DNA from 3 places in the Rhodococcus sp. NPDC003322 genome. Region 1 is predicted to be linked to each of the others. Evidence: riboswitches for the same ligand, from Rfam matches in the RefSeq annotation. Region 1 holds a riboswitch; each other region holds the start of a gene.

Evidence for each region. Region 1 has a riboswitch for cobalamin ahead of ACWDUM_RS14320 (VWA domain-containing protein). Riboswitches for the same ligand answer to the same signal wherever they lie in the genome.
Region 2: another riboswitch for cobalamin. It lies ahead of cobN (cobaltochelatase subunit CobN); the one in region 1 lies ahead of ACWDUM_RS14320 (VWA domain-containing protein).
Region 3: another riboswitch for cobalamin. It lies ahead of ACWDUM_RS05800 (CbtB domain-containing protein); the one in region 1 lies ahead of ACWDUM_RS14320 (VWA domain-containing protein).

The regions. Positions count from the first base shown of each region.
Region 1 is NZ_JBSFSC010000003.1:446,727-453,749, reverse strand. It holds gene ACWDUM_RS14335 (cobalamin biosynthesis protein) at 1-317, opposite strand, end outside; gene ACWDUM_RS14330 (cobyrinate a,c-diamide synthase) at 310-1,701, opposite strand; gene cobO (cob(I)yrinic acid a,c-diamide adenosyltransferase) at 1,758-2,372, opposite strand; gene ACWDUM_RS14320 (VWA domain-containing protein) at 2,462-4,399, opposite strand; adenosylcobalamin (AdoCbl) riboswitch at 4,408-4,569, opposite strand; gene mqo (malate dehydrogenase (quinone)) at 4,649-6,190, opposite strand; gene ACWDUM_RS14310 (alpha/beta hydrolase) at 6,310-7,023, shown strand, end outside.
Region 2 is NZ_JBSFSC010000005.1:287,142-294,164, reverse strand. It holds gene cobN (cobaltochelatase subunit CobN) at 1-1,171, opposite strand, end outside; cobalamin riboswitch at 1,207-1,343, opposite strand; gene cobG (precorrin-3B synthase) at 1,353-2,510, shown strand; gene ACWDUM_RS20705 (precorrin-8X methylmutase) at 2,540-3,166, shown strand; gene cobJ (precorrin-3B C(17)-methyltransferase) at 3,166-4,683, shown strand; gene ACWDUM_RS20695 (hypothetical protein) at 4,710-5,009, opposite strand; gene ACWDUM_RS20690 (alpha/beta fold hydrolase) at 5,188-6,015, opposite strand; gene ACWDUM_RS20685 (DUF5313 family protein) at 6,060-6,455, opposite strand; gene ACWDUM_RS20680 (SulP family inorganic anion transporter) at 6,459-7,023, opposite strand, start outside.
Region 3 is NZ_JBSFSC010000001.1:1,225,114-1,232,136, forward strand. It holds gene ACWDUM_RS05775 (MFS transporter) at 1-132, opposite strand, end outside; gene ACWDUM_RS05780 (MarR family winged helix-turn-helix transcriptional regulator) at 233-628, shown strand; gene ACWDUM_RS05785 (antibiotic biosynthesis monooxygenase family protein) at 669-980, shown strand; gene ACWDUM_RS05790 (helix-turn-helix domain-containing protein) at 1,035-1,826, opposite strand; gene ACWDUM_RS05795 (nuclear transport factor 2 family protein) at 1,959-2,321, shown strand; cobalamin riboswitch at 2,396-2,533, shown strand; gene ACWDUM_RS05800 (CbtB domain-containing protein) at 2,561-2,755, shown strand; gene ACWDUM_RS05805 (CbtA family protein) at 2,746-3,555, shown strand; gene ACWDUM_RS05810 (DsbA family oxidoreductase) at 3,641-4,387, opposite strand; gene ACWDUM_RS05815 (hypothetical protein) at 4,570-4,749, opposite strand; gene ACWDUM_RS05820 (OsmC family protein) at 4,935-5,369, opposite strand; gene ACWDUM_RS05825 (MFS transporter) at 5,464-7,023, opposite strand, start outside.

The DNA of each region.
Region 1 (7,023 bases):
TTGCGTATGAGCAGGTCGCCGCCGCCGGAGCCGAGCACCGCGGCCGCCTCCGCGACGCTGGGGGTGCCGACCTCCGCGGCGACCCGATCGGACGGGGTGGGCACCGAGACCGCGGACAGTTCGTCGGCGGTGAAGCCGAGGACCGGCACGCCGAGTTCCGCGGCGGCGGTCGCCACGGAGGACTCGGCCGCCTTGCGGTCGAGCGTCGCCAGCGCGTGCAGCTCGGCCGGGTCGTCGACGATGTCGCTGATCGCGTCCAGCACCGTCTCCGGCCCGATCCCGTCGCGCAGGCCGACTCCGACCACCAGGTCACCCATTCGCCAACTCGAACTCTCGTGCGGCAGAGACGAATCGACGGATCGCGTCCGGATGCGCCGCCGGGTGGGTGTGCAGATACGACGCGTGCACTCCCCCGCCGACGAAGCCCTCTCGGCTCGCGGCCCCGCCCGCGCGCCACCCCCATGCCGGCGCCCAGCCCTCGGCGGACTGCGCGGCGAGCGCGGTGCGGTGGAACTCGTGCCCGACGACCCGTTCCCCGGCCTCGAACAGCACCGACGACTCCAACGACACCGCATCCCGGTAGCCGAGCGTGAGCCTCGACCCGAAACCGGCCTCGACGTCGATCACCCGCGACATCGGGTGTCCGTCGAGCGCACGGGTCAGGTACAGCAGGCCCGCGCACTCGGCGTGGATCGGCATTCCGCGGCGGGCCGCCTCCCGCACCGCGGTCAGCAGCGCGGTGTTCGCCGCGAGCGCGGCCGCGTGTTCCTCCGGGAATCCGCCGGGCAGCACCAGCGCCGACGTCCCGGCAGGCAACGCGTCGCGGGCCGGATCGAACAGCTGCACCCGGGCACCGGCCGCCTCCAGCAGTTCGCGGTGTTCGGCGTACCCGAACGTGAATGCGGCGCCACCGGCGACCGCGACCACCGGTCCGCCCGCGACGGGCGACCCGACCTCCGCTTCCGGGTCCCAGGCCGGAGCGGTCACCGTCGCCGACGCCAACGCCCGCACGCCCTCCAGGTCGACGTGCCGGGCGATCAGCGCGGTCATCGCGTCCACCGCGGCGGTCGCGGCGCCGCCGTGCTCGACGGCGGTGACCAGCCCCAGGTGACGGGACGGCACCGCCAGCTCGGCGAGCCGCGGCACCACGCCGAGGACCGGGACACCGACCCTCTCGCACGCCTGCCGCAGCACCTGCTCGTGCCGGGGGCTGCCGACCCGGTTCAGGATCACCCCGCCGATCCGCACCGCGCGGTCGAACGTGGCGAACCCGTGCAGCACCGCGGCCAGGGACTGGCTGTGCCCGCGGGCGTCGACCACGAGGACCACCGGCGCTCCGAGCAGGCCGGCGACCTGCGCGGTGGACCCCTCAGCGGCACCTTCCGGGGCCGGGTCGGCGATCTTGCCGTCGAACAGGCCCATCACGCCCTCGACGACGGCGATGTCGCAGCCCGCGCTGCCGTGGCGGTAGAGCGGCCCGATCCGATCGGCACCGACGAGTACCGGGTCCAGGTTGCGTCCGACCCGGCCTGCGGCGAGACCGTGGTAGCCGGGGTCGATGTAGTCCGGGCCCACCTTGAACGGCGCCACCCGATCCCCCACCGCCCTCAGAGCGCCGATCAAACCCGTTGCGATGGTGGTCTTTCCGCTGCCCGACGCCGGCGCGGCGATGACGACGGCAGGCGCAACCGGCTCCGTCACATTCCTCGTCGCTTCGCTCGGCTCCGTCGCATTCCTCGTCGCTTCGCTCGGCTCCGTCACCACTCGATGCCCCGCTGCCCCTTGCGGCCGGCGTCCATCGGGTGCTTGACCTTCGTCATCTCGGTGACCAGGTCGGCGGCGTCGATCAGTGCCTGCGGCGCGTCCCGGCCCGTGATGACGACGTGCTGGGCGCCGGGCCGGTTGACCAGTACGTCGACCACCTCGTCCACGTCGATCCAGCCCCACTTGAGCGGGTAGGTGAACTCGTCGAGGACGTAGAACTTGTGTTCCTCGGCCGCGATTCGGCGCGCCACCTCTCGCCAGCCGTCCAGCGCCACGCGGGCATGATCCTCGTCGTCACCCTTCTTGCGGGTCCACGACCAGCCGTCACCCATCTTGTTCCACTGCACAGGCCCGCCGACGCCGGTGCTCTCGTGCAGGTCACCGAGGGCACGGAACGCGGCCTCCTCTCCGACCTTCCACTTCGCGGACTTGACGAACTGGAACACGGCGACGTCGAAACCCTGATTCCAGGCGCGCAGCGCCATCCCGAACGCGGCGGTGGACTTGCCCTTACCGGGGCCGGTGTGCACGGCCAGGACCGGGGCGTTGCGGCGCTGCCGAGTGGTCAGGCCGTCGTCGGGAATGTTCTCGGGGACACCCTTTGGCATACGGAATCTCCTCTACTGGAAGCGAAGTCGGGTCATGCGGCGGCCCGGGTGGGTGGCGGGATCAGGCGGCTGCACGGGTGGGGGCGGGATCAGGCGGCGGCACGGACGACGCCGGCGACCTGTTCCGCGGACAGTTCGGCGAGCCGGATGCAGGCGCCGCGCAACGCCGTCGCGAGTTCCGCGGCCAGCCCGAGGCGCACCATCCCGGATTCGCAGTCGACGACCACCGCGGCCACCGACACGTCCGCGAGCAACCCGGCCGCGACCTTCGCCCGCCGAACCGGATCGGCGCCGCCGGTGGCGCGGCCGTCGGTCAGCGCGACGACCATCGCGCGGCGCTGCGGGTCACGCACCCGCTCCCGCAACACCACCTCACGGGCTTTCAGGAAGCCCTGCGCGAGTGGGGTTCTCCCACCCGTCCGCAGCGCGCGCAGGCGGCGCACCGCGACGTCGACCGAGGAGGTCGGCGGCAGCACGAGTTCCGCGGTCGCGCCGCGGACCGTGATCACCGCGACCTTGTCCCGCCGCTGGTAGGCGTCGCGCAGCAGCGACACCACCGCACCGGTGACCGCGGACAGCCGGTCCCGCGCGGCCATCGAACCGGACGCGTCGACGACGAACACGATCAGGTTGCCCTCGCGTCCCTCCTTGAGCGCACCGCGGATGTCGCCGGGCGCCAACAGCATCCGGCCGTCCCGGCGGCCACGGGCCACCTGGTGCTCGGCTGCGGCGAACAGGGTGCCGACCAGGTGCAGGCCCCGCCCGGGTTCGGTGGTGGCGCGCACGGTGCGACCGCGCGGTGACCGCGACCGCGAACGCCGGCCGGGGGCGCCCTCGCCGACTCCGGGGACGGTGAGAAGCCGAGTCCGGAACTGCGCGGACGGCGCCCCCACCGGGCGTTCGCCGGCCGTGCCGGGGCCGGGCGGGGCCGGGGCATCGGCCTGCGACGGGTCGGACGGGGCGGGGTCACCGCCGTCGGACTCGGGCTGCGGGGCGCCGCCGCCGGGACCGTCCGGGTCCGGGTCGGGTTCGGGATCGGGCTGCTGCCGGGCCTGCTCGTCGGCGTCACGCATCGCATCGTCGAGCTGCTGTGGGTCCAGGCCCGGTTCGTCGAACGGGTCGCGGCGACGACGGTGCGGCAGCGTGAGTTCGGCGGCGACCCGCACATCCTGCTCGGCGACCTCGGTCGCGCCGCGCCAGGCGGCGTGCGCGGTGGCGGTGCGCGCCAGGACCAGGTCGGCGCGCATACCGTCCACGTCGAAGGACGCGCACAGGGCCGCGATGCGGCGCAGTTCGGTGTCGGGCAGTGCGACCTCGGCCAGCGCGCCGCGTGCGGCGGCGATCCGGCCGGCGGTGTCTGCGTCGGCGGCGGCGTACCGGGCGGCGAACCCGGCCGGGTCGGCCTCGAAGTCGAGTCGGCGACGGATCACCTGCATGCGGACGTCGACGTCGCGGGAGGCGGCGACGTCCACGGCCAGACCGAACCGGTCCAGCAGCTGCGGGCGCAGCTCCCCTTCCTCCGGGTTCATGGTGCCGACCAGCACGAACTTCGCCGGATGGGAGTGCGAGACGCCGTCGCGTTCGACATGGACACGGCCCATCGCGGCGGCGTCGAGCAGCACGTCGACGAGGTGGTCGTGGAGGAGGTTGACCTCGTCGACGTAGAGCACGCCGTCGTGCGCGGCGGCCAGCAACCCGGGCTGGAACGCCCGCTCGCCGTCGCGCAGCACCTTCTCCAGGTCGAGGGACCCGACGACGCGGTCCTCCGTCGCACCGACCGGAAGCTCCACCAGGCGGGCCGGGGTGCCGGAGGACGTCGGGGGCAGCAGTGCGGCGAGGGCGCGGACCACCGTGGACTTGGCGGTGCCCTTCTCGCCGCGGACCAGCACGCCACCGATGCCGGGATGCACCGCGCACAGGGTCAACGCCAGACGCAGCTGGTCCTGGCCGACGATCGCACTGAACGGGAAGCCCGGCTCGGCAGCCGAACCCTGTTGCGGCACGGCGGCCGAATCATGTTGCGCCACGGCGACACTCCCCTCACTCCCCGGTCTCCACGCCGGGGGTCGGACGAAAGGTTCCGCCGCCGCGGCGATCTGACTTCGGACGCGCTCATGGGCCTGCGTCCGTCACAGTGGCGGGACCGTGCCTGATTCACACAGGACTTCCCCGCGGCGGAGAACATCGATGTTCGGTGCCGACTCTATCCGGTGAGACGACACCGGCCGCCACCTGGCCCGGACGGGCAGGTGACGGCCGGTTGGGGATCCGACGGATCAGGCCGAGGCGGCTGCGGCGACCTCGGCGGACGCCTCCAGCTCGAGAGCCTTGTTGCTCCAGTCCCACACCTCGCGGAACAGGGACTCGTTGTCCGACAGCTTCAGGCCCAGTGACGGAACCATCTGCTTGAGCTGCGGCTCCCACGCTGTCCAGCGGTCACCGAAGCAGCGCTGCAGGACGTCGAGCATCGCGGGGACCGCGGTCGACGCACCGGGCGAGGCACCGAGCAGGCCCGCGATGGTGCCGTCGGCGGCGTTGATGACCGCGGTGCCGAACTCGAGCACGCCGCCGTTGCCCTTCTTGCGGATCACCTGCACGCGCTGGCCCGCGGTGATCAGTTCCCAGTCGCCGCCGGTCGCGCGCGGCACGAACTCGCGAAGGGTCTCGATGCGGTCGTCGGCCGACTGCAGCAGCTCACCGATGAGGTACTTGGTCAGGCCAAGCTCGGTGACGCCGACGCCGAGCATCGACATCAGGTTGTTCGGCTTGATCGAGCCGGGCAGGTCGGTGACCTTGCCGTTCTTGAGGAACTTCGGGGACCAGCCTGCGTACGGGCCGAACAGCAGGCCCTTCTTGCCACCGATGACACGGGTGTCGAGGTGCGGGACCGACATCGGCGGCGCACCGACGGCGGCCTTGCCGTAGACCTTGGCGTTGTGCTGGTCGATGAGCTCGGGGTTGGTGCAGCGCAGGAACTCGCCGGAGACCGGGAAGCCACCGAAGCCCTTGGCCTCGGCGATGCCGGACTTCTGCAGCAGGTGCAGCGCTCCGCCGCCGGCGCCGACGAACACGAACTTCGCGTTCACGGTCTTCTTGTCGCCGGTCCGCTGGTTGACCACCTTGAGCGTCCAGCTGCCGTCGGACTGCTTGGTGATGTTTCGCACGTCGTGACCGAAGTACACGCTGCCGCCGGTCGCGCCGATGTTGCCGAGGAGCTGCTTGGTGAGGGCGCCGAAGTCGACGTCGGTGCCACCCTCGGTCCAGTTCAGGGCAACGGGGTCGGAGAAGTCACGACCATTGGCCATCAGCGGCAGCCGCTTGGTGAACTCGTCCGGGCGCTCGGTGTACTCCATGCCCGCGAACAGCGGGTGGCCGGCGAGGGCGTCGTAGCGAGCCCGCAGGTACTTCACGTTCTCCGCCCCGTGCACGAAGCTCACGTGCGGGATCGGGTTGATGAACTCCTTGGGCTCGGTCAGGATGCCGGCCTCGATCGCGTACGACCAGAACTGGCGCGAGACCTGGAACTGCTCGTTGACGTTGACGGCCTTGGTGATGTCCACCGAGCCGTCCTTGTTCGCAGGCGTGTAGTTGAGCTCGCACAGCGCCGAGTGTCCGGTGCCGGCGTTGTTCCACGGGTCGCTGCTCTCGGCAGCGGCGGCGTCGAGTCGCTCGAACACGCTGATCGACCAGTCCGGCTGCAGCTGCCGTAGGAGCGCTCCGAGCGTGGCACTCATGATGCCCGCACCCACGAGAACTACATCGGTCTTGGTCTGTACCGCGGTGTTGTCTGACACTGGAGAATCGACTTCCTTGTCCATTGGCAGCGGCAGTCGCGCCGACTGCCCGCGCATAGGTTACCTGCGCGTATGAGCAGGGTTTACCTCGCCTCAATTGTGCGCCCCCGGCCGGTCACGAACGACCATTACGATTGTGATTTGTGACTACCTGGGTGCCGGACCTCCTCGGTGACGGCTACGAACAGACGACCCTGCCCCTCGGCAACGACCCCGACGGCGAGGGCGAGGTGGTCGCGACGCTGGTCCGGTACCGCCCGGCGGGCGCGACCCCACGCCGTCGCGCCGTGCTCTACCTGCACGGATTCACCGACTACTTCTTCCAGACGCACGTCGCCGAGCACTTTCACGACCGCGGCTACGACTTCTACGCACTCGACCTGCGCAAGTGCGGCCGGTCACGACGCCCGGACCAGACCCCGCATTTCGTGACGGATCTCGCACTGTACGACGCCGAGCTGGACTGGGCGCTGGAGACGGTCCGCGAGCAGACGCACGGCGGTTCGGTGTTGTTGACCGGGCACTCGACGGGCGGCCTGATCCTGCCGCTGTGGCTGGACCGGGTGAACCGCCGCCCCGGCGGCAGCACCGGCGCCGGCATCGCCGGCCTGATCCTCAACAGCCCGTGGTTCGACCTGCAGGGCCCGTCGTACGTGCGCAGCGCGGGCACGGTCGCGATCCGGACCGTCGGACGGCTCAAGGACAGGCTCGAACTCAAGCAACCGCCGATCGACGTGTACGGCCGCACCCTGCACCGCAGTCACGGCGGCGAGTGGGACTACGACCTCGAGTGGAAGCCGTTGCGCGGCTTCGGGGTCACGTTCGGATGGCTGCGCGCGGTCCGGCGGGCGCAGGCC
Region 2 (7,023 bases), on a different contig from region 1:
GCGCGTCCTCCCCGTCCGCCGGGCCGAGGTCGTATCCGGCCTCGCGCATCGCGGCCAGCAGCGCGATCGCGCTGGCCGGGGTGTCCAATCCGACGGCGTTGCCGATCCGGGCGTGCTTGGTCGGGTACGCCGACAGCATCAGCGCGATCCGCTTGTCCCGGTTGGGAACGTGCCGCAGCCGCGCATGCCGGACGGCGATCCCGGCCACCCGGGCGGCACGCTCCGCGTCCGGTACGTAGGTGGTCAGTCCGTCCTCGTCGATCTCCTTGAACGAGAACGGGACCGTGATGATCCGGCCGTCGAACTCCGGCACCGCGACCTGCGTCGCGACATCCATCGGGGACAGGCCGTCGTCGTTCGACTCCCACGCCTCCCGGCTGCCGGTCAGGCACAGGCCCTGCAGGATAGGCACGTCCAGCGCGGCGAGCGCGCTGACGTCCCACGACTCGTCGTCCTCCCCCGCCGACGCGCCCGCAGGCCTGCTGCCGCCGGCCGCGAGCACCGTCACGACCATCGCGTCGACGGTGCCCAGGACGTCGAGCAGTTCCGGTTCCGCGGTGCGCAGCGAGGCACAGAAGATCGGCAGGGCCCGGGCGCCGCGGTCCTCGATCGCGCGGCAGAGCGCCTCGACGTAGGCGGTGTTCCCGGCGAGATGCTGCGCGCGGTAGTAGAGCACCGCCACGGTCGGGTTCCGTGATGTCACATTGGGGGTCGTCAGGTGACCCGATGTGACATCAGGGAACCCGGGACGGTCGAGGTGTCCCCATGTCGGGGTGTGCGCCGGGGCCTCGAACCCGACGCCGGTCAGCAGCACCGTGTCCGAGAGGAACCCGTGCAGGTGCGCCAGGTTCGCCGCGCCGCCCTCGGCGAGATAGGTGTGCGCCTGCGCCGCCACCCCGGCAGGCACCGTGGACAGTTCCATCAGTTCCGCGTCCGGTGCGAGTTCGCCGCCGAGCACGACGGTGGGCTTCCCGGCGGCGAGGACCGCGTCCAGGCCCTCCTCCCAGGCCCGGCGGCCGCCGAGGATGCGGACGATCACCAGGTCGACGCCGTCGATCAGCCCGGGCACGTCGTCGACGAGCAGCCGGGCGGGGTTCGCCCACCGGTAGTCGGCGCCACTGGCTCGCGCACTGAGCAGGTCGGTGTCGGACGTCGACAGCAACAGGATCACAGGGCTGGCCTCCTCGGGGTTTCGCGCCCCACTCGGTTCGGTGGGCAGCGTCGGAGGGTCTGACTCCCCGGGAACACCCGGGTCACAGTGGCGCGACCGCACCGGATTTGCACCGGTTTCCTCACGAGCTGCCGCAATCGCCGCTGATGCTACCGGCACGGCCCCCGTAGGCTGGTGGGTGATGTCCGATACCGAATCCGCACCTGCCCGGTCCCGTCCCGACGCCTGTCCGGGGGCCCTTCAGGTGCACGAGGCCGCCGACGGCGCCCTGTCCCGGGTGCGGCTGCCCGGCGGCGCGATCACCGCAGCTCAGTTGCAGGTCCTCGCGGACGCGTCCCGCGACCTCGGCAACGGGGAGCTCGAACTCACCTCCCGCGGCAACATCCAGCTCCGCGCGGTCGCCGACCCCGACGCGTTCGCCGGCCGGCTCCGTGAGTCGGGGTTGCTGCCGTCGCCTACCCACGAACGGGTGCGGAACATCCTCGCCACCCCGTTGTCCGGGCGGATCGGCGGACTCGTCGACGTCCGCGGCTGGGTGCGGGCGCTGGACGCCGGGCTGTGCGGGGACCCGCGCCTCGCGGACCTGCCGGGCCGGGTGCTCTTCACCCTCGACGACGGCCGCGGCGACGTCTCCGCGCTGAGCGCCGACCTCGGGCTCCATGCGGTTTCCCCGGACCAGGTGGCGCTGGTGCTCGCCGGCGCCGACCACGGGGTGCGGCTGCCCGCCGACGACGGGGTCGCGATGCTGCTGGACGCGGCGCGGGCGCTGCACGAGATCCGCGGCACGCGGTGGCGTCTGCACGAGATCGACGCCGGACCGCGGCGGCTGCTCGATCGGCTGGGCCTCGGGGCGACCGCCGAGCCGATCGCCTTGACCGGACCCGAGTCCGCGGGTCCGATCGGCTGGCTCGATCAGCCCGACGGCGGGGTCACCCTCGCCGCCGGTGTGCGGTTCGGGGTGCTGCCTGCGCGGCTGGCGGACTTCCTGGTCGCCGTGGAGGCACCGATCACGGTCACCTCGTGGCGGTCGATCCTGCTGCACGACCTCGACGAGGGCGTGGCCGAACAGGTCGTCCGCGTCCTCGCCCCGATGGGCCTGATCTTCGACGCGAACTCGCCGTGGCTGCAGGTCAGCGCCTGCACGGGCCTGCCCGGCTGCGCGAAGTCCCTCGCGGACGTGCGGGGCGATGCGACCGACGCCGTCCGGTCCGGTCGACTTCCCGCGGAGGGCCGCCAGCACTGGTCCGGGTGTGAGCGGCGGTGCGGCCGGCCGCGTGGCGAGGTGACCGACGTCGTCGCCACCGGCGACGGCTACCGGGTGGACCCACCCGCACGCTGAGCGTGGATCGCCCCATATCGTGGGGAGCCATGACCGACTACATCCGCGACGGAGCCGAGATCTACCGTCAGTCCTTTGCCACGATCCGGGCCGAGGCCGACCTCACCCGGTTCCCCGCGGACGTCTCACAGGCCGTCGTGCGGATGATCCATGCCTGCGGTCAGGTCGACCTCGTCGACGACGTCGCGTTCACGCCCGGCGTGGTGTCCGCGGCCCGCGCCGCCCTCCGCAACGGGGCGTCGATCTTCTGTGACGCGACGATGGTGTCGTCGGGGGTGACGCGAAAGCGCCTGCCCGCCAGGAACGATGTCGTGTGCATGCTCGGCGATCCGCGGGTGCCGGTGATCGCCGACCGTCTCGGCAACACCCGCTCGGCGGCGGCGCTGGAATTGTGGGGGCCCAAGCTGGAAGGTGCGGTCGTCGCGATCGGCAACGCCCCCACCGCGCTGTTCCACCTGCTCGACATGATCGACCAGGGCGCACCGAAGCCGGCGGCGATCATCGGCTGCCCGGTCGGATTCATCGGTGCCGCCGAGTCCAAGGAGGACCTGATCCTCCGCGCCGGCGACATCGAGTACATCGTGGTGCGGGGACGCCGTGGCGGCAGCGCGATCACCGCCGCCGCACTGAACGCGATCGCCAGCGAGGTCGAGTGATGGCGGGCAAACTCTTCGGCATCGGTCTCGGCCCCGGCGACCCGGAACTGGTCACCGTCAAGGCCGCGCGGATCATCGGCGAGGCCGACGTCATCGCGTTCCACAGCGCCCGTCACGGCCGCAGCATCTCCCGCGCCGTCGCCGCCCCGTACATGCACGAGGGACAGCTCGAGGAGCACCTGGTCTACCCGGTGACCACCGAGACCGTCGACCATCCCGGCGGCTACCAGGGCGCGATCGACGACTTCTACGCGGAGGCGTCGGAGACCCTCGCCGCGCATCTCGCTGCGGGCCGGACGGTCGCCCTGCTCGCCGCCGGGGATCCGCTTTTCTACAGCTCCTACATGCACATGCACAAGCGACTGTGCGACCGCTTCGACGCCGAGGTGATCCCCGGCGTCACCTCCATCAGCGCGGCATCCGCGGCGCTCGGGGTGCCGCTGGTCGAACGGGACGAGGTGCTCACCGTGCTGCCCGGGACGCTGCCCGCCGAGGAGCTCACGAGGCGGCTGCGGGAAACCGACTCGGCCGCGATCCTGAAGCTCGGCCGCACCTTCCCCGCTGTGCGGCAGGCGCTGGCGGACTCCGGCCGCCTCGGCGAGGCCTCGTACGTCGAACGCGCCAGCACCGACAAGCAGCGGGTCCTGCGCGCCGCCGACGTCGACGAGTCGCAGGTGCCGTACTTCTCCATCGCCATCGTGCCCAGCCCGTCGAACAATCCTGCGGCGCAGCGTGACTCGGAAGCCGGCAGCGTGACCGGGGCGAGCGGAGCGACGGGGTGTGTCACGGTCGTCGGGCTGGGGCCCGGCGACGACGCGTGGACGACCCCCGAGGTGCGCGACGAGCTTGCTCTGGCGACCGATGTCGTCGGCTACACCACCTATGTGAACCGGGTACCGGTGCGGCCCGGACAGAACCGGCACTCCAGCGACAACAAGGTCGAATCCGAGCGCGCCGCAATGGCTTTGGATCTCGCCAAGCGCGGGGCTCGCGTCGCCGTGGTGTCGTCGGGCGATCCCGGCGTGTTCGCGATGGCGGCCGCCGTGATCGAGATGGCCGCCGACGAGCAGTGGCGCGACGTGCCCGTGCGGGTCCTGCCCGGCATGACCGCCGCGAACGCCGTCGCCAGCCGCGTCGGCGCCCCACTCGGCCACGACTACGCGATGATCTCCCTCTCCGATCGGCTCAAGCCGTGGGACGTGGTGGCGCGGCGGATCTCCGCGGTCGCCGCCGCGGACATGGCGATGGCCGTCTACAACCCGGCGTCGAAGTCCCGGACCTGGCAGGTCGCGGCGATGAAGGACCTGTTGCTCGAACACCGCTCCCCCGATACCCCGGTGATCGTCGGCCGCGACGTCGCCGGGCCGGAGGAGAGCGTGCGGATCGTTCCGCTCGGCGACCTCGAGCCGTCCGAGGTGGACATGCGCACGCTGCTGATCGTCGGCTCTTCGCAGACGACGATCGTCGACTCCGGCGGTGAGCGGAAGGTGTTCACGCCGCGGCGCTACCCCGGCTGACCGGTACCCGCGCCGCCGACGCGGCGTCAGTGTTCGTCGTAGTGATCGCCGTGCTCGGCGTGCCGGTGGCCGTCGTGGATGTAGTCCACGTGGTCGCCGTGCGGTACCGCGACGTGGCCGCAGCCCTCGCCGTGGTGGTGTTCGTGGCTGCCGTGCACAGAGTGCTCCGCGGTCTCGCACTCGTCGACGTGGCCGGCGTGCACGCGGTGCAGGTGTCCGTCGTGGACGTAGTCGACATGGTCGCCGTGCGGCACCGCGACGTGCCCGCAGCCGGGCCCGTGCTCGTGGTCGTGATCGGTGTGAGGGTGATGCTCGGATTGCGTCACAGGACACTTCCTCCCGGATCGACGTCAGGACGTCCCCACTCGAAGCTAGACCGCGGTGACGGGCGCCACAACACGACCGACACCGGAACCAGCCGCGCCCCCGCGCCGTTGCCTGCTGAATGCCGATTGGGTGCCGCGGACCTCTTGCACACCGACCGGCCTCCGGTGAGCGATGCTTTCATCCGGCTGTCGATGGCCCGACACCTGTCAGGAAGTCCACGAGTCGCTGGTTGATCTCGTCGGGCCTCTCGAGGTATCCGTAGTGGCCGCAGTCGGCGATCTCTTCGTAGCGGCCGCCGGGAATGGCGTCGGCAACCTCGCGGCCATGGGCGGGCGGCGTCATGCGATCGTCGGCGAAGCCGATGACCAGGGTGGGCGCGGTGATACTGGCGCAATCGCCGAGCCGATTGCGTGATCGGTCCATGCCGAGCTGGGCGCGCACGCCCGCCGTGGTTCGCGGTGCGGCGGAGAATTCGAAGATGTCCAGCCACTCCTGCGCCTTGTCGGGGTCGCAGAGTGTCCGCGGCGACAGGTGCAAGAGTGCGTTCACTGCTGCGGCATACTTCGGTGGCAGTTCCACTCCCTGGTCGTGAAGGGCCTGCCGCCCCAGATTGAGGGTGGTCTCGACCGGATGCGGTCTCCCGGTGGCGGCGAGCATGACAGCCTTCGCAACCAGGTCCGGACGCGCGATCGCAAGTTCCTGGACCACGCGCGCTCCCATCGAGACCCCGACGACATGTGCAGGCGCCCCGCCGAGGTGTTCGATCAGTGCGGCCGTATCGGCTGCCAGATCGTCGATGCTCATGTTGTCCGTGCCCTCGTCCGAGGGAGCGATCCCGCGGTTGTCGAAGGTGACGACCCGGAATCCGGCCTTCACCAGGGCTGGGACCTGGTATGTGTTCCAGACGCGGCCCGGGCTGCCGCTCCCCATGACCAGCACAACCAGTGGACCGGTGCCTGTGACGGTGTAGTTGAGTCGGATTCCGTTGAGGGTGGCGATGGGCATCTCCGAGTGACTCCTTGTCATCGTGGGTGGCGGGTGGCCGTCGGCTAGGGGGCAGATCGGTATCGGGTCTCGTATCCCTCGCGTTCCTTGTCGAGCCGCTGCTGCTTGTGCTTGTCGAGGAGCTGCGGATCGAGGCCGTGGCTGACGAGGCGGTGACGCAGGTAGATGTTCTTCAGCGCGAACAGGAAGTAGACGAACGGGAGGAACAGCAGAAGGACCATGCCGATTCGGATCACCCACGGACCGGGGATCAGCATCAGGGCCGCGAGAACGGGCACGAGGGGGACGACGCAGCGGATCACGTAGCGGTGGGTTGAGCCGGGCCCCGTGACGTCGTGGACGACCCAGTCGTGGAGGTGTGGCGGCAGGGTGCGGCCGGTGAGGTAACCGAGATACTGGCGCATCGTCGGTGTGTCGGTGGTGGATTGGATTCCTGGCATCGGTCAGTCCTCTGTACTGGTGGAGGCGTAGTGGCTGTCGGGAAGGACGAGCATCCGCGCATAGCTGATGGCGCGTGGCGTCGTGTCGAAGATGTGCCGGTCCTCGCTGTCTGTGGTGGTGAACACGCCGAGGGCTTCGAGTGGGCGCACATGTTCTGGCCTGATGCCCGAGATCAACACGGTTATGTGACGGTGTTCGAGTTTGGTGATGGCATCCTTGAGGACCATGGCGCCCGTGGCGTCGAGGGCTGTCACCCGCGACATGCGCAGGATCACGACCTTCACCTCCGAGACCTCCGCAAGTTCGAGGAGGAATCGGTGGGCCGCTCCGAAGAACAACGCGCCGTCGATGCGGTAGGCGACGATGTGCTCGCGCAGGAGTTCGTGTTCCTCGACCAGGTGCTCGTCCTGCTCCAGTGGCACCTGCTCGATCCGCGCTGCCTTGGCGACCGCCCGCAATGCGAGGATCGCGGCGAATCCGACGCCCACGGCGACCGCGGTGACCAGATCGAAAACGACGGTGACGAGGAACGTTGCGATCATCACGATGGTGTCGGCGCGAGTGGCT
Region 3 (7,023 bases), on a different contig from region 1:
GACGTCGAGGCCGTCGAGGAACATCACGACGCAGAGCACCGCGAGGATCCCCCAGAGGCGGCCGGTCCAACCCTGTTCGGGGGCTGGGGAATCCGGCGTTGTCAGGTTCGAGGTGGTTCCGGTGACAGTCACGTCGGCAAGATTAGATGCACGCGCAATCAATGCACAAGCATAAATTTCCTTTGCATTTATTTTGCTTGCACCCATCCGGGGGCCGAACTAGGATGCGGCCATGACGACAGAAGCGGAGCTGCGCGACAGTTGGCGCGCCCTGCTCAGCCGGTACAACGGCATCGCATGCGAGCTCGACCGGCAGATGCAGAGCGCACACGGGCTGAGCATGAGCGACTTCGAGACGCTGGACCGCCTGGTGTCGGTGACCTGTACGCATCCACGGATGCAGGAACTGGCCGCCGACATGTACCTCAGCCCGAGCGCCCTCTCCCGCAGCGTCGCCCGGCTCGAGAAGGCCGGCCTGGTGTCGCGATCGCTGTGCGAATCCGACCGTCGAGGCGTCTTCGTCGACGTCACCGACGCCGGACGCGAGGTGCACGCCGACGCCAGCAAGATCCAGCTGGCGGTACTGACCGACCATCTCGGCGAACCCGACACCGCCGCCGCGGGCTGAACCGGCCGGCACCGGGCCCGGCGGGAGTACCCTCGCGGCCATGGCAGTCGTGAAGATCAACGCAATCGAGGTGCCCGAGGGCGCCGGTCCGGAGCTGGAGAAGCGGTTCGCACAGCGCGCGGGCACTGTGGAGAACTCGCCGGGGTTCCTCGGCTTCCAGCTGCTGCGTCCGACGGGCGGTGAGACCCGCTACTTCGTCGTGACCCAGTGGGAGTCCGAGGACGCCTTCGCCGCATGGCGTGACGGCGACGCCCGCGCCGCGCACGCCGGCGAGGCCAAGAAGCCGGTCGCGACCGGCGCCTCGCTGCTCGAGTTCGAGGTCGTCCTCGACGTCGCGGCGAAGCAGGCCTGACCCACCCCCTTCCGGCAGCGCCGGCCGCGCGCTTTCGCGGCGGCCGGCGCGCCGTCAACCCGCGAACCGACGCAGCGCCTCGGCCGTGCGTTCGTCGGCGGCGTGAAACGTCTCGATCGCCAGCTCCGCCACGGTGACGTCGAGCGGCGTCCCGAACACCGTCGTTGCGCTCAGGAGTGCCAGTTCGCCTGCCGCCGTACGGATTCGGATCGGCACCACCAGCGCACCCGGCTCCGGTTCGACCGCGGGATCGGCACACGGATAGCCCGCGAGCTCGGTGGCGAGACCACCGAGCACCGGGTCGCCGGTCGCGGCAATCTGGTGCTCGAGGCGGCGCAGCACGTGGGCTCGCCACTGGCCGAGGTTCACGATCCTCGGGGCCATGCCCTCCGGGTGCAGACTCAGGCGCAGCACGTTCACCGGGGGCTCGAGCAGGTCCGCAGAGCAGCCGTCGACCAGCAGCGCGACCGCGTCGTTGCCGTCCACCAGGTGCCAGTGCCGATCCACGACCACCGCCGGGGAAGGCAGATGTGCGTGCAGGATCTGCCCGATCGCCCGCGCCACCGAGGCCATCGGGACGTCACCGAGTGCATGCTCCGGGTAGGCGGGCGCGAAGCCCGCCGCAAGGAAGAGCGAATTACGTTCCCGCAGTGGAATGTCCAGCTGTTCACTGAGCCTCAACAGCATCGCCCGGGTCGGGCGCGAACGCCCCGTCTCGAGGAAACTGACATGCCGGGCCGACACCTCCGCACGGCCGGCCAGTTCCAGCTGACTCATCCGTCGGTGTTCACGCCAGTGACGTAGCAGATCACCGACCGGCCGATCCCGTCCCACGAGTGTGGTCATCGCCCGAGCCTAGGTGCGACCGGGGAGGCGGATCCATTACCTCCCGGGTAATCGACGACCGGCCGCACCGGCCGCACAGTGGTCTCGTCAGTCGGCCACCCGGGCCGGCACAACCGATCGAAAGAGGCTCCCATGAGCGACTTCGACACCCTCGCCGCCAGGTACATCGCGGTCTGGAACGAAACCGACCCCGGCGCGCGCCGCACCTCGATCGAGGAACTGTGGGCGCCGGACGGTCGCTACGTCGACCCGACGGTCGCGGCGTGCGGTCACGCGGAGATCGACGCGACGATCGGCGCGGTCCAGGGGCGGTTCCCCGGGATGCGCTTCCGGCTCCGCGGCCCGGTGGACGGCCACCACGAGCAGGCCCGGTTCGGCTGGCAGCTCGGGCCCACCGGCGCCGAGGACCTGATCGAGGGCTTCGACGTCGTCGAGCACGACGAGGCGGGACGGCTCGTGCACGTGCTCGGATTCCTCGACAAGGTGCCCTCCTGAGCCTCCCCGACGGGCGGCCCGGACACCGTCCGGGCCACCGAGGGATCGGGCGGCGGCGCCGTGTCCCGATTGACACCGGAGGCAGGTCGGTGCGACAGTGCGCGAGTAATTGCGATGCCCGACGGGAATCCGGTACGAGTCCGGAGCGGTCGCGCCACTGTAATCGAGGGCTTCCTCGACAGCCAGACACCGTCGTCATCGCCTGTGCTTTGAGGGACGCGTAATCCCAAGGAGGAACGATGGCTGTTGTTCACACCCCCAGCAGGTCGACCGAGTCGGTCGGTGTTGCCCTGATCATCGCGGGCGTGGTCCTGCTCGCGATGCTGACCCTGTACCTGGTCGGTTTCGACCAGGGCGCGGTCTCGCGCACCGGCATGTACATGCACGAACTCATGCATGACGGTCGACACCTGCTGGGACTGCCGTGCCACTGACCGACACTTTCACGAAACTCCTCGTCCGCGGCCTGCTGGCCGGCCTCGTCGCAGGCCTGTTGGCCGGTGCCGTCGCGTTCGTGATCGGCGAACCGCACGTCGACGCGGCCATCGCGATCGAGGAAGCCGCCTCCGCCCCGGCCGAGGAGCACGCGCACGACACCACGGCGGCACACGACCACGGCGACGCCGAGGCCAGTGCAACGGCGGGCCATTCCCACGGCGACGACGCCCTGGTCAGCCGCGACGGCCAGCGGGCCGGGCTGTTCCTCGCGACCACGCTCGCCGGTCTGGCTCTGGGCGCGATATTCGCGGTCGTCGCCCACTACGCACGCCGAGTCACCACGCTGTCCGGCCCGGTGCTGGCATTGGCACTGGCCGGTGCGGGCTGGCTCGCGATCGAGGCGGTGCCGTTCTTCAAGTACCCGGCGAACCCGCCCGCGGTCGGCGACCCGGACACCATCAACCAGCGCACCTGGCTGTGGCTCGCGTCGGTCGTCCTGGGTCTGTTCGCGGTGGCCGTGGCCGTCTACGTCGCACGCCTGGTGGCGTCCACCGGCTACCTGTCCATCCAGGTCGCGGCCCCGGTGCTGGCATTCCTCGCGGTCGTCGCCGTCGGCTACGTCGTGATGCCCGGCATCAACGAGGTCGGCGAGGACTTCCCCGCGACACTCCTGTGGGAATTCCGCATCTCGTCGCTCGCCATCCAGGCGACGCTGTGGCTGGCCCTCGGACTCGGGTTCGCGTTCCTCACCGAGCGCGCGACCCGTATGCAGCCCGCGCTCGCCGGCACGCGCTGACCCGTCCCCACCTGCCTGAAGGGCACCTTCGTTCGCATTGTCCGAACGAAGGTGCCCTTCAGCCGTTGGTGGGGTCCGGCGCGCCTCAGACGGCGCAGGAGCCGTCGGTGCAGGCGCCGTCCGCGTCGGCGGCACCGGCGAGGGTGACGATCGGACTCGCGTCGGCGTAGGCCTTCTCCAGCAGCTGGGTGAAGACCTCGACGGGCTGGGCGCCGGAGACACCGATCGCCCGGTTGGCGACGAAGAACGGAACCCCGGAGACACCGAGCGCGCGGGCCTGCGCGAGATCCTCACGCACGCGGTCGACCTCGGCGTCGGAATCGAGGGCAGAGCGGACGGCGTCGGCGTCGAGCCCGGCCTCCGCGGCGATCGCGACCAGCTCGTCGCGGTCGTCGACGACTCGACCCTGTTCGAAGTGGGCGCGAAACAGCGCGGCCATCAGGTCCTCACCGCGGTCGCCTGCGAAGTGGACGAGCCGGTGCGCGTCGAAGGTGTTGGCCGCAATGACGGTCTCGAAGTCCATCGTCAGCCCGTCGGCGGCGGCGGTGCTCGCGACGTGCGCGAACATCTGCTTCACCTGGTCAGCGGGCATTCCCTTCATCTCGACGAGTGCGTCGATCTCGGGGCGCCGCAGTCCGACCGGGGTGTCCGGGGAGAGCAGGTAGGACCGCCACACGACCTGCACCTGATCGCGGTGCGGGAACTGCGCGAGAGCGGTCTCGAACCGCTTCTTGCCGATGTAGCACCACGGACAGGCGATGTCGGACCACACCTCCAGCACGACGGGGGCGGACGGGTCAACGGATTCGAGGCTCACGACTGGTTGAAACATCGATCACCGTGAGTTTTGTTCCAGGGCCCGTCGGCCGGGTCGTCCCGGCATCAGGCGCCGGACAGGTGACCGAATCCCGATTGCGTCACAGGCGCAAATACGAACTGCCCCGGGAACCATTCGGTGCCCGGGGCAGTTTTCTTACATCGATTGAAATTGTTCGGTGCCGCGCGATTTCACTCCTACTTCGCGTCGGGGCAATCCTTCACCCACTTCACGTTCCCGTTGAAATTGCAGCTGCCGGCATGGGTGCCCACTGCGAACGCCGGGGCGGCGAAGCCGAGCGGCACAGCGGCAAGCGCCCCTACCAGGGCAATCTTCGCGACGAGATGGCGGGCGGGAGCCTTGACGGAGTTGGCCACGTTATTCGATCCTCACTTCGGCGGCAGTCGTTGGTCCGAGGCGACGGAAATTAACCGAAGTCTCACGATGTGCCATTTTTTCAAAGGGAATTCCGCGTCTCACGGCGTCTTCACGCATCGGCGCGGCGAAATCCATGATAAATGAGCTCACGCCATTTTGCGAGGATCAATCTTTTGTACAGCGATCAAACGAGCGCCGCGTCCAGGGTGATCGGCACACCCGTCAACGCCTTGCTGACCGGGCACGTCTCCTTCGCCGCCTGCGCGACCCGCGCGAACCCGTCGGCGTCGAGACCCTCGACCTCACCCCGGACGGTCAGCGTGATCCCGGTCAGCTTGAATCCGGGATCGTCGGGGCCGAGACCGACGACAGCGGTGACCTCCAAGCTCTGCGGCACCCCGCCTGCCTCACCGATCAGAGCCGACAGCTGCATCGCGTAGCACGCCGAGTGTGCCGCCGCGATCAGCTCCTCGGGGCTGGTGGCGCCATTCGCCTCCTCCGCGGCGCGTTTCGGGAAGGAGACGTCGAACGTCGCCAGGCCCGAGCTGGTCAGCTCGGTCTGGCCGGAGCCCTGCTCGAGGGTTCCGTTCCATGCGGTGCGTGCGGTACGAGTGGGCATGAGCGATTCCTTCCGAGTGGCGGACGAGCGGGACCCCACCAGTCTCGTCCCGGCCCGCCCCGCGGGCGCCCTTTTCGGCGCACCGGCGACCGGCCTAGGACTCGGCCATCTTCCGGTCCGGATCGTCGGCGGTGTCCTCGGACGCGTACCGCTCGAGCAGTGCACGCTCCGCATCCCCTCGGGGGAACGCGAAGAACACCAGCGCGGCACCGATCAGCACGATCACGATCGCGGCGGCGTACGCGCGGTTGTCGCCCTCGAGGAAGGCCGAACGGGCGGCGGCGATGATCTGCTGCGCGTACTGCGGGTAGCGCTCGGCGATGTTCACCGCCCCCGCGAACGACTTCTCCAACGCGGTTTGCGTCTGCTCGCTGACCTCGGACGCCTGCGGGGTCGCGGCGATGGTGGCCGAGAACGACGCCGTGTATCCCGCGGTGAGCAGTGCACCGAGGATGGACTGCACGATCGCACCACCGAGATCGCGCTGCAGATCGGCTGTGCCAGAGGCCATTCCGGCACGCGACACCGGGACGGACCCGGTGAGGGAGTGCGACGCCGGGGTTCCCGCCAGGCCCACGCCTGCGCCGAGGAGCATGAAGCCGAGCGCGATCACCCAGTAGTCGGCGTCCTCATTCCACAGCAGCAGCGCCACCGCGAGTCCCGCGACAATTGCGACGTACCCGGTCAGCAGCGTGAACCGCGATCCCCTGGACTCGACGAGCCGGGCCGAGTGCGGCGCGACCAGGATCATGACGATCGCGGCGGGCAACGCCGCCGATCCCGCCGCGATGGTGGAGTACTCGAGCACGTTCTGCAGATACTGCTGGCTGACGTACATCGCCCCCATCAGCGTGCCGAACACGATGATGCCCGCCACCGCGGCGACCCAGAAGATCCGGCGCCTGGCGATCCTCAGGTCGAACAGGGGGTTGCGGGCGCGCAACTGGCGGAGGACGAACACGATCCCGGCGACCGCCGCGATCCCGAGCGCGACCAGAGCCGTCGTCTTCATCCCGTCCACGGGGAGGAAGTTGATGCCGAGCACAAGGGCACCCACCAGGACCACCGACACCATCCCTCCCAGATGGTCGACCGGATCGGACGACTCGTTGACGTGGCTCGGCACGAACACCACCGTCATCGCGAGCGCCACCAACACCAGCGGAATGGTCACCAGGAACACCGAACCCCAGAAGAACCATTCCAGCAGGGCCCCGGCGACCAGCGGACCCAGCGCGGACAACCCGCCGCCAATCGCCGACCACAACGCGATCGCCTTGGTTCGTGCCGCGCCCGCCCACAGTGCGGTGATCAGGGCGAGGGTGGTCGGGTAGGCCATGCCCGCGGAGAGGCCGCCGAGCACCCGGGCGAGAAACAGCACCTGCTCGTTCGGCGCGAATCCGGCGAGCAGGGAGGCAGGCAGCGACAGCAGCATGCCCAGCACCAGCATCGTCTTGCGGCCGTAGCGGTCCCCCACCGCGCCGAGATAGAGCACCGACGCGGCCAGGCCCAGCGAGAACCCGACCGCGATCAGGTTCAGCGACGTCTGACTGGCGTCGAAGTCGCGCCCGATGTCGGGCAGCGCGACGTTCGCGACGGCAAGGTTCAGATTCGCCACGGCCGCAACGAGAATCAGCGTCGTCAGCACCAGCGA